Regions from separate parts of the Achromobacter sp. CSND-B12 genome, predicted to be linked through region 2. Evidence: predicted binding sites of a transcription regulator. Region 2 holds the regulator's gene; the other holds the start of a gene.

Region 1 (5,438 bases), 1.1 Mb from region 2:
CTGCGCCGGGGCGGCGGTGGTGTTGCCGGTGTGGCTGGAAGCCGACGACCACGGCCAGGAATCGGGATCTTGCGAGGCGCCGCTGCGCACCGGATAGGTTTCCAGCCACACCAGCGCCGGCAGCACCCAGGCGCCGGGCTCGAGCAGGGCCGAGCGGTAGCGGCCGGCGAACACCCGGCCGCCGCGCAGGCGCGCGGCCAGGTTGCGGCCCAGCGTCTGCATCAGGCGCGGCAGGCCTTCCTCGTCGGCGGGCGTGGCCAGCAGCAGGATGCGATCGTTGGCAAGCAGCCAGCCGTGCACCGACACACGATGACGCTGGGCGGATTCGCCCAGCCACGCGGCAAGCTGGTTGAGGATATCGGCCGGGGCGGGCTGGGACGGCGCCGCCAATGGCTGAATGAAGTTGGCCTGCACCAGTTGGGGCAGCCCAGGGGCGTACAGACGGGGCAGACGGGCCATAGTGTCAGGGCTTGCGCTTCCAGAAGAACGGGTTGTCTTCTCTCACGTATATAAATAGTGCCACGGTGGTCGCTGGTCAAGTCCCGCGATCACAATATGGGCACGGAATCGATACTTTTTGTGGGAAGGACTCCGTGTTTCGGGCAGGTTAACATTCGGCGACGGATCGTCGTACCGTGGATATACCCTAATCCCGCCCGAATTTTGTTCAGCCTCAGACCCGGAGACCGCTGCCATGCCCGCCGCCCTGGAACTCATTTCCCAGCATCGCTGTTTTGGCGGTTCGCAGCGCTATTACCGCCATGAGTCGGCCGAGATCGGCCTGCCGATGCGTTTTTCCGTGTTCGTCCCGCCCCAGGCCGAGCAGGGGCCGGTGCCGGTGCTGTTCTACCTGGCCGGCCTGACCTGCACCGAGGAAACCTTCATGATCAAGGCCGGCGCCCAGCGCCTGGCCGCCGAGCTGGGCGTGATGCTGGTGGCGCCCGATACCAGCCCGCGGGGCGCCAACGTGCCCGGCGAGGACGAAAGCTGGGACCTGGGCACCGGCGCCGGCTTCTATCTGGACGCCACCACCGGCCCCTGGCGCGCCCATTACCGCATGGACAGCTACCTGACGCGTGAATTGCACGCCATCGTCACCAGCGCGCTGCCCGGCGACGCCGCGCGCGTCGGCATCTTCGGGCACTCGATGGGCGGCCATGGCGCCCTGGTGCTGGCGCTGCACAACCCTGGCCAGTTCCGTTCGGTCTCGGCCTTTGCCCCGATCGCGGCGCCCAGCTTGTGCCCCTGGGGCAAGAAGGCATTCGGCGCCTACTTGGGCGAGAATCCCGACGACTGGGCCGCCTACGATGCCTCGGCGCTGATGCGCGGCTTGCGCCAGCCGTTTCCCGCGGGCATCCTGATCGATCAGGGCACGGCCGACCAGTTCCTGGCCGAGCAGTTGTATCCCGAGGTATTCGAGGCCGCCTGCGCCACCGCCGGCCAGCCGCTGGAACTGCGCCGCCAGGAAGGTTACGACCACGGCTATTACTTCATCTCCACGTTCATCGAGGATCACATCCGGTTTCACGTCGAGCGGCTTGGAAAACCGGCGGCCTGACGCCCCGCTTCTATATACTGGGCGGCCTGCCGAGACAGGCCCGGGGCGCCCGGCATCCGACGCCCGGCCGCGGCGCTCTATGCATAGGATCGCCTGATTTGATCAACGGAATCGCTCCCTTCGTCTGGATCCTGCTGGCCGCGGTGGTCCTTTTCCTGCCGGGTATGGCGATGCTGCTGGGCCGGGGCGGTCCGCGCGACGAGCGCGGCAGGCGCACCTTCCAGTTCCGGCCCGTGCGCCGCCTGTTTGGCCTGATGCTGCTGTTGCTGGGTGGCGTCTCGGGGCTGCTGGCCCTGTCGCTGGTGCAGTTCTTCCGCCTGACCACCGACGAGCCGGTGGCGCGCATCGAGGTGCGCCAGCAGGCCGAGGGCCAGTTCCAGGTCAGTGCCACCGCGCCGGGCGTGGGCGCCAAGCGGTATGTGCTCTATGGCGACCAGTGGCAGATCGACGCCCGCGTGGTGCGCTGGAAACTGCCGGCGCTGATGGCTGGCATGCCGCCGTTGTATCGCCTCGAACGCCTGTCCGGCCGATATAGCGATGCGGCGCGCGAGGCCTCGGCCACCCGCTCGGTCCACGCCCTGGACGACTGGCCTGCGCCGGACCTGGGTTCGCTCAAGCAGAGCTTCCCGAACTGGTTTCCCTTCGTCGATGTCCAATTCGGCAGCGCGGCCTACATGCCGTTGTTCGACGGCGCGACCTACCAGGTCTACATGGATCCGCGCGGCGCCTTGTTCGTGCGGCCGGACGGCGAGGCCACCGCCGCCGGCTTGAAGCGCCTGGGCTGGTAGGCGTCCGACTCTGCGGCCGCGACCCGCCGGCCGGGCTTGAGGGCGCAAGGCACGCTGCCATCGAGGGCCGGCAATTTAAAATTGGGGACGCACTATAAAAGGGAAACTTTGACGCGCCGCAATAGTCGAATTAGCACTCCCTTTACTAGAGTGCTAACATCGAATCCATGTCTTTACCCCTTTGCATTCCGGAGACTGCCGCAATGAAGCAACCCAGTACCTCGTTGGCCACGTCCGGCAACGCCCTGGCGTTGGCCATCGCCAATCCGGGCGCACTCGGCACGATCGATGCCTACATCTCGGCCGTGAACCGCCTGCCGGTCCTGTCGGCCGAACGCGAAACCGAACTCGGCCGTCGCCTGCGCGACAGCGAAGACCTGGGCGCCGCGCGCGAGCTGGTGCTGTCGCACCTGCGCCTGGTGGTGTCGGTGGCGCGCCAGTACCTGGGTTATGGCTTGCCCCACGCCGACCTGATCCAGGAAGGCAATGTCGGCCTGATGAAGGCCGTCAAGCGTTTCGACCCCGAGCGCGGCGTGCGCCTGGTGTCGTTCGCCGTGCACTGGATCAAGGCCGAGATCCACGAATACATCATCCGCAACTGGCGCCTGGTAAAGGTGGCCACCACCAAGGCCCAGCGCAAGCTGTTCTTCAACCTGCGCAGCATGCGCCCGGACGGACAGACGCTGGATCCCGAGCAGGTCGATCACATCGCCCGCGAACTGAACGTGCGCCGCGAGGACGTCAGCGAAATGGAAGTGCGCCTGTCGGGCCGCGACATGTCGCTCGAGAACCAGGACGACGATGACGACAGCTACGCGCCCATCGCCTACCTGTCCGACGAAGGCCGCCAGGAGCCGACCCGTGTGCTGGAACGCGCCGCTCGCGACCAGTTGCAGAGCTCGGGGCTGTCCAGCGCGCTGGAAGCGCTGGATCCGCGTTCGCGTCGTATTGTCGAAGCCCGCTGGCTGCAGGACGACGGCGGCGCCACGTTGCACGAACTGGCGCAGGAATTCGGCGTGTCGGCCGAACGCATCCGCCAGATCGAGGCCGCGGCGTTGAAGAAGATGCGCGGCAATCTGGCCGCCTGATTACTGACTGCTTCCCCGCCGTACCCATGCAAAGGGCCGCGATTCGCGGCCCTTTTGCTTTGCGCCGACGGCCGTGCGCGCCGGCGGGAGGGGTGTGCCGCGGCGATGGTCGCGGCGCACCAATAAATTGATACAAATTCGCTGCGAAATAACGGGCGATTTCAGAAACTTAATGAAGCTCGCCCCGCCTAACTTCACGTAGACCGCGAACTTTGGTTGGCAGTCTTGTCATCCGTCTCGGCTTCTCCTCTTTCCCCTCCCCTATGAGACGGATGCTTGCGGGGCACCACGCATATGGTGCCCCGTTTTTTATTGCGCGCGCCAAACGCGTGACGTAGCAGGCGGCCGCGCTGCCAAAGCGTTGTGGGGTTGTCAGGCCGCCGGCTCTCAGGCCGCCCGCGCGCTGTCCGGACCGGGCTCGGCGCCCGTGTGCCACAGCGCGTCCTGCACGCGCCGCACGCCGGTGGCCATGGAGCCGTCCTGGTAGAGCTTGATCCAGCGGTAGCCGGGCGCGAGGTTGTCGACCACGTGCTTGCCATCGCGGATGCTGAACTGGAAGCAGGTGGAAGGCGTGGCCAGCATGCGCAGGTTGTGGCGGCGGCGGTCGAACTCGTGATGCACATGGCCCCACAGCAGTACCCGCACCTGCGGCCAGCGCGTCAGCAACTTGAACAGCGCCTGGGGATTGTCGATCATCATCGAGTCGTGCCAGTGGCTGTCGATCTGCATCGGGTTGTGGTGCATGGCCAGTAGTGTGTGGCGCCCGGGCGCCTCGGCCAGCGCGGCCTCCAGCAGATCCAGTTGGCTGTCGGGCAAGTGGCCGGCGTTCGAGCCCGGCACGGTGGTGTCCAGCGAGATCACGCGCCATGCGCCGACGTCGGTCACCGGCGTCGACCATTCGGGCAGTTCCTGGCGCAGCGCGGATGGCAGGTCGTGGTTGCCGGGCAGGCAACGGATGCGGACGCCATCCAGCGCCGGGGCGGCGCCGAGCATGGCGGCCAGGCGTCGATAGGCGGCGGGCTCGCCGTCCTGGGACAAATCGCCGGTGGCCAGCAGCAGGTCGGGGCGTTTGCCGTCGGCCTCGATCTGCCGCAGCACGGCGCGCAGGCTGGCGTCGGTATTGACGCCAAGCATCACGGTTTCCGGCTCGCCGAAAAGATGGCAATCCGTCAATTGGACCAGCATGGCGGGCGCGTCATTGCGCCGTGCCAGGGAGTGGACGCGTACCAAGTACGGCTCCTGCGAAGTTTCTGCACGGCCCCTACCTTACCGAAAAAACACGCCCGGGCGCGTATCGCCCGCGCCGGCCAGGGTAACGAAACGTGCGGCCGAACGATCTGTTCGCCGGAATCGACAGGAAAACCCGCTATTCTTGTGAAACTTCTCACAAGCTTCACGATCGGAACGCGGCGCTATCCATGGATGTAGGTTTTCTCGTATTCGGCCTGGCCGGGCTGTTGACCCTGGTGTGCTTCATGCCGCCGCTGGCCGGGCGCCTCAAGCTGCCCTATTCGGTGCTGCTGGCGATCGTCGGCTGCCTGCTGGGCATCATCGTGCACGTCCATGGCTGGGCGCCGAGCTGGATCGGCGACTTCCTGGATTCGCTGGAACGCTTCGAGATTTCCTCCGAGACTTTCCTGATGGTGTTCCTGCCGGTGCTGCTGTTCGAGACCGCCCTGTCGATGAACGTGCGGCGCCTGATGGACGATATCGGCCCGATCCTGATGATGGCGATCGTGGCGGTGGTGGTGTGTACCGTGGTGGTGGGCGTGACGCTGGACGCGATCTCGCCCTATGGCCTGGTGGTGTGCCTGCTGCTGGGGGCCATCGTGGCGACCACCGACCCGGTGGCGGTGGTGGGCATCTTTCGCGAAGTGGGCGCGCCCAAGCGCCTGACCACGCTGGTGGAAGGCGAAAGCCTGTTCAACGACGCCGCGTCCATTGCCTTGTACTCGGTGCTGCTGGCCGTGCTGGGCGGGCACGGCGAGCTGACCGCCAGCGGCA
Region 2 (5,438 bases):
TCGACGCGGCTGACATAGTTGTTCAGGTCGGACACGGCTTCGCTTATGGCGATGCGGGCCGATTCGAGTTCGTCGTAGATGCCCTGCAGGCCGGTGTCGTGGCGTAGCATCTGCTGGATGCGCTGGTTGGCCGCGGTCAGCCGGTGGTGGGCGGAGTCGCCTTCGCCATCGAGCGCGTCCAGGATCTGCGTGGCGCCGTCCAGCAGCGACTGCGAGTGCGACAGGCGGGTGTGCTCGGATTGCAGGGCGTCCCATTCGTCCGGCGCGAGGCCGAGACGGTCGAGCTCATCTACCTGCCACTGCAAGCGCTCGCGTTCGGCCGCCAGGCCTGCGGCGTCTTTTTCGGCCAGCTCCAGCTGCCGCGCCAGCGCGCGCCATTGCTTCCAGGCCTGGGCTACCCCCTGGCGCAGCTCGCCGTGGCCGCCGTGCGCGTCCAGCAGGTCGCGCTGGGCTTCCGGGCGCATCAGGCTCTGGTGCGCATGCTGGCCGTGGATATCGACCAGGCTGTCGCCCAGTTCGCGCAATTGCGCCACCGTGGCGGGCGTGCCGTTGATGTAGGCGCGGCTGCGGCCCTGCGCGTCGATCACGCGGCGCAGCGCCAGTTCGTCGTCGGCGTCGATCTCGCGTTCGGCCAGCCAGGCGCGCAGCGCCGGCGGCGTGTCGAAGACGGCGGTGATGTCGGCGCGGGCGGCGCCTTCGCGCAGCACGCTGACGTCGCCGCGCTCGCCCAGCGCCAGCGCCAGCGCGTCGATGAGGATGGATTTGCCCGCGCCGGTCTCGCCGGAGAAGACGGTGAAGCCGGGACCGAAATGGATCTCGGTCTGCTCGACGATGACGAAGTCGCGGATGTGCAGGGTGCGCAGCATGTCGGGGCGCTTACTACTCTACGTTGTCGGTGGCCTGCGGCATCAGGTTCCAGTGCAGCTTGCGGCGCAGGGTGGAAAAGAAGCTGTAGCCTTCCGGATGCACGAAGCGGATGGTGTAGGGCGCGCGCTGCACCACGATGCGGTCGCCGGGCTGCAGGTCGGACCAGGTCTGCATGTCGAAATGCACGCTGGCGCCGACCTCGACGCGGCCCATGGCGGTGAGCGTCATGTTCAGCACGCCGCTGTCGGGAATGACGATGGGGCGGTTGGACAGGGTCTGCGGCGCCACCGGCACCAGCACCATGGCGTTCATGCCGGGGTGCAGGATCGGGCCGTTGGCCGACAGTGCATAGGCGGTCGAGCCGGTCGGCGTGGCGATGATCAGGCCGTCGGCGCGTTGCGTGTACATGAAGGCGCCGTCGAGTTCGACGCGCACCTCGATCATGCCGCCGCGCCCGGCGCGGTTCAGCACCACGTCGTTCAGGGCCGAGGCCGCGTACATCTGCTGGTCGCCGCGCCAGGCGCTGCCTTCGAGCAGCATGCGCTCTTCGATCTGGAAGTTGCCCTCCAGCACGCGCGTCAGCGCGCCGTGCGCGTCCTGCACGGGAATGTCGGTGATGAAACCCAGGTGGCCGTGGTTGATGCCGACCACCGGCACGCCGTAGGGCGCGAGGTGGCGCGCGGCGCCCAGCACCGTGCCGTCGCCGCCCATGACCACCGCCAGCGACGCATCCTTGCCGATCTCTTCGTAAGTGGCGACCGGGTATTCCGTGAGGCCGGTGTTGCGGGCCGTGTCGGCATCGACGAGCACCTGCCGCCCGGCCTGCGTGAGCGCGTGCGCGAGCGCCCTTAGCGGAGTGGCCAGGCCGGTGTCCTGGTATCTGCCGATCAGCGCGACGGTAGGAAAGTGCATGGTGGCAAGGCGAATCAGAAAAACGAAATCGGTCCGGAATCGGGCCTGTTAGCCGATTATATGGGGCCGCATATCGGCTTGCGGGACAAAAATCGCCTTAATTGGAAAAGATTCCCTAAAATACCCGCTATGGATGACCGCGCACGCGCATTACTGAAAGCGTTGATCGAACGCTACATCGCCGATGGGCAACCAGTCGGCTCGCGGACGCTATCGAAGGTTTTCGATCTGTCGCCCGCCACCATCCGCAACGTCATGGCGGACCTGGAAGAACTGGGCCTGATCCACAGTCCGCACACCTCCGCGGGGCGCATTCCCACGCCCCGTGGCTACCGCATGTTCGTCGATTCGCTGCTGGCGGTGCAGTCCTACCAGCTCGAACCCCACAACATGGGCGACATGCTGGCGGCGGCCGAACCCACCCGCGCGGTCAACGCCGCCGCGGCGCTGCTGTCGAACCTGACCCAGTTCGCCGGCGTGGTGCTGACTCCCAAGCGGGCCCAGGTCTTTCGCCAGATCGAATTCATCCGCCTGTCCGACAAGCGCGTGCTGCTGATCATCGTCACGCCCGACGGCGACGTGCAGAACCGCATCCTGTTCGTGCAGCGCGACTACGCCGAGGCCGAACTGCTGGAGGCGGGCAATTTCTTCAACGTCCATTTCGCCGGCAAGTCCTTCGACGCGGTGCGGCGCACCCTCTCGACCGAACTGGCGCAGTTGCGCGAGGACATCTCCCGGCTGATGCAGGCGGCGGTCGAGGCCAGCGCCGAAGCGGCCGAGGATGGCGACGCCGTGGTCATCTCGGGCGAGCGCAAGCTGCTCGACGTCACTGACATCGCGTCCGACATGGACCGCCTGCGCAAGATGTTCTCGCTGTTCGAGAAAAAGACCGACCTGCTGCAGCTGCTCGACGTGTCGAGCCGGGCGCAGGGGGTGCAGATCTACATCGGCGGCGATTCCCAGCTGGTGCCGATGGAAGAGGTCTCGGTCATCACCGCGCCCTACGGCGTGGACGGCAAGGTGGTCGGCACGCTCGGCGTGATCGGCCCAACCCGCATGGCCTACGAGCGTGTCATCCCGATCGTGGACATTACGGCCCGCCTGCTGTCCAACGCCCTCAGCCACAACCAGTAGTCCCACCCGAACCGACATCCTCCTGGCGGAGGAAGGGGAGTTTTTGTGTTTCTTCGCCTGTTCAAGTATCTCTGGCCTGAACGCTACCTGCCCGAAGCCGAGCAGGAAGACCCCTTCAACGAAGATCCGCCGCCGCGGGTCGAAGGCAAGGTCGGCGTGCTGCTGGTGAACCTTGGCACGCCGGACACCCCTGGCAAGAAGGACATCCGCAAGTACCTGGGCGAATTCCTGTCGGATCCCCGCGTGATCGAGATCCCGCGCTATCTCTGGAAGCCGATCCTGCACGGCCTGGTGCTGACGCTGCGTCCCAAGAAACTGGAGCCGCGCTATGCCGGCGTCTGGCTCAAGGACGGCTCGCCGCTGATGGTCTACAGCCGCCGCCAGGCCGAAGGCGTGCAGGCGGCCTTGAGCGCCGCCGGCGTCGAGGCGGTGGTCGAGCTGGGCATGCGCTACGGCAATCCCTCGATCCCCGACGCCATCTCGCGCTTGCGGGCGCAAGGATGCGAACGCATCCTGACCGTGCCGCTGTACCCGCAGTATGCCGCCAGCACCACCGCCACCGTGGTCGATGCCGTCACGCGCCATGCGGCCCGGCTGCGCGACCAGCCGGAAATGCGCTTCATCAAGCGCTTCCACCAGGAACCCCTCTACCTGGATCCGCTGGCCGCCAGCATCGAGGCGCATTGGCGCGAGCACGGCAAGCCGCAGAAACTGGTCATGAGTTTCCACGGATTGCCGCGTTATTCCATCGAGCTGGGCGATCCGTATTACCGCGACTGCATGGAAACCGCGCGGCTGCTGTCGCAGCGTCTCTCGCTGCCGCGCGAGCAGATCGAAGTGACCTTCCAGAGCCGCTTCGGCACCGCCCGCTGGCTCGAACCCTATACTGAACCGACCCTGAAGGCGCTGGCCGCCTCGGGCGTGACCGAGGTGGATGTGGTGTGTCCGGGATTTGTGGCAGACTGTCTGGAAACCCTGGAAGAGATCAGCCTGGAGTGCCGCGACGCCTTTCTTGGCGCGGGCGGCAGGCAATTCCGTTACATTCCGGCGCTGAACGACGATCCGGCCTGGATCGCAGGGTTGGCCACTCTGGTGGAACGGCACTTGCAGGGGTGGCCCACGCATTCACGGACTTGAAGGAGAGGGCGCATGCACCATGATCCCAAGACGGGCAAGATTGTGAAAAAGGGGAACGTCAGCACCCCGGTGGACGAGGATCAGGTCGAACACGAGCTGGACGAGGCGCTGGCCGAGACCTTCCCCGCAAGCGACCCGATCGCCATCAACCCGGAACCCGACGACGACCCTGCCGTCGACCGGGCCCTGAAAGACACCTTTCCCGCCAGCGACGCGCCGGCCCCGGCCCAGCCGGGCAAGAAATGACCTGTCGTTGACCGGGCCGGACGGGCATTTTGCCCCCTGATCCTGGGCGTCTGAAGGGGCTCCAGGAGAACGGCGGGCTTCTTGCCGTGGATTCCGCCCCGTCCCAAGGGTGGTCCGCGACGGGGAATATTTGCTTTCCCGGGCTTGAAATAGGGGTATTGGCCCCCATTCATGTCTGCGAAAGCCATTCTTTTTGGAGGATTCCCCATGACGGCACCCAACGAGCCTGTAGATCAGACGCCCGGATTCGGCGATGACGCCGATGCGGCCCCCGCCGCCCAGGACGCCGCGCAGGCCGAGCTGAACGAGTTGCGCGCCCAGCTGGACGCGGCCCAGGCTACCGTCAATGAGCAGCAGGACCAGCTTCTGCGCGTGCGCGCCGAAGCCGAGAACGTGCGCCGCCGCGCCCAGGAAGAAGTGTCCAAGGCGCGCAAGTTCGGCATCGAGTCGTTCGCGGAAAGCCTGGTGCCGGTCAAGGACAGCCTGGAGGCCGCGCTGGCCCAGGCCGACCAGACCGTGGACACGCTGCGCGAAGGCGTCGAAGTGACGCTCAAGCAGCTGGCCGCCGCCTTCGAGCGCAACCTGCTCAAGGAAATCGCGCCGGTCCAGGGCGACAAGTTCGATCCGCACCTGCACCAGGCTATTTCGTCGATTCCCGCCGAGCAGCCCGCCAACACGGTGGTGCAACTGCTGCAGAAAGGCTACGTCATCGCCGATCGCACGCTGCGCCCGGCGCTGGTAGTGGTGTCCGCCGGCCAAGGCTGAGCGGGCGGCGCGCCATGACCGATCCCCGTTTCGACCCGGCGCAGGTCTTCGCGGTCTTCGACATGCGGCATGTCGACTCCGCGGGATTCGACGCGGCCGTGGTCCAGGCGCCGGGATCGGACCTGCGCTGCGTGTTCCTGTGGGGCCAGGATTGCTATAACTGCAATCTCTTCAAGCAGGCGGCATTGCTGCACCAGGAAACCCTGCTGGGCCTGGGCCTGACCTGGTTCGAGGCTGACGTCTACGCCGACGAACCCCTGGGCCGTCGCTTCTCCCTGCATGGCGTCCCCACTTTTGTGCTTTACCGGGCCGGAAAGCGGCTCGGCCGCATTACCGGTTGGCCCGGATTGCCCCAGTTCACGGCGGCGATCCGGCGC

What was found. The regulator HrcA, encoded in region 2, represses chaperone genes, less so after heat shock. The targets are predictions, from matches to a motif close to TTAGCACTCNNNNNNNNNGAGTGCTAA.
Region 1: the regulator HrcA is predicted to act here: its motif matches at 2,477-2,503, upstream of rpoH (RNA polymerase sigma factor RpoH).

Annotation. Positions count from the first base shown of each region.
Region 1 covers NZ_JBREGJ010000001.1:3,334,148-3,339,585, forward strand. The annotation lists gene ACUTAG_RS15685 (hypothetical protein) at 1-459, opposite strand, end outside; gene fghA (S-formylglutathione hydrolase) at 695-1,558, shown strand; gene ACUTAG_RS15695 (hypothetical protein) at 1,657-2,346, shown strand; gene rpoH (RNA polymerase sigma factor RpoH) at 2,550-3,434, shown strand; gene ACUTAG_RS15705 (phosphodiesterase) at 3,822-4,664, opposite strand; gene ACUTAG_RS15710 (cation:proton antiporter) at 4,853-5,438, shown strand, end outside.
Region 2 covers NZ_JBREGJ010000001.1:4,454,415-4,459,852, forward strand. The annotation lists gene recN (DNA repair protein RecN) at 1-866, opposite strand, end outside; gene ACUTAG_RS21070 (NAD kinase) at 880-1,779, opposite strand; gene hrcA (heat-inducible transcriptional repressor HrcA) at 1,909-2,913, shown strand; gene hemH (ferrochelatase) at 2,959-4,050, shown strand; gene ACUTAG_RS21085 (hypothetical protein) at 4,063-4,296, shown strand; gene grpE (nucleotide exchange factor GrpE) at 4,504-5,061, shown strand; gene ACUTAG_RS21095 (thioredoxin family protein) at 5,076-5,438, shown strand, end outside.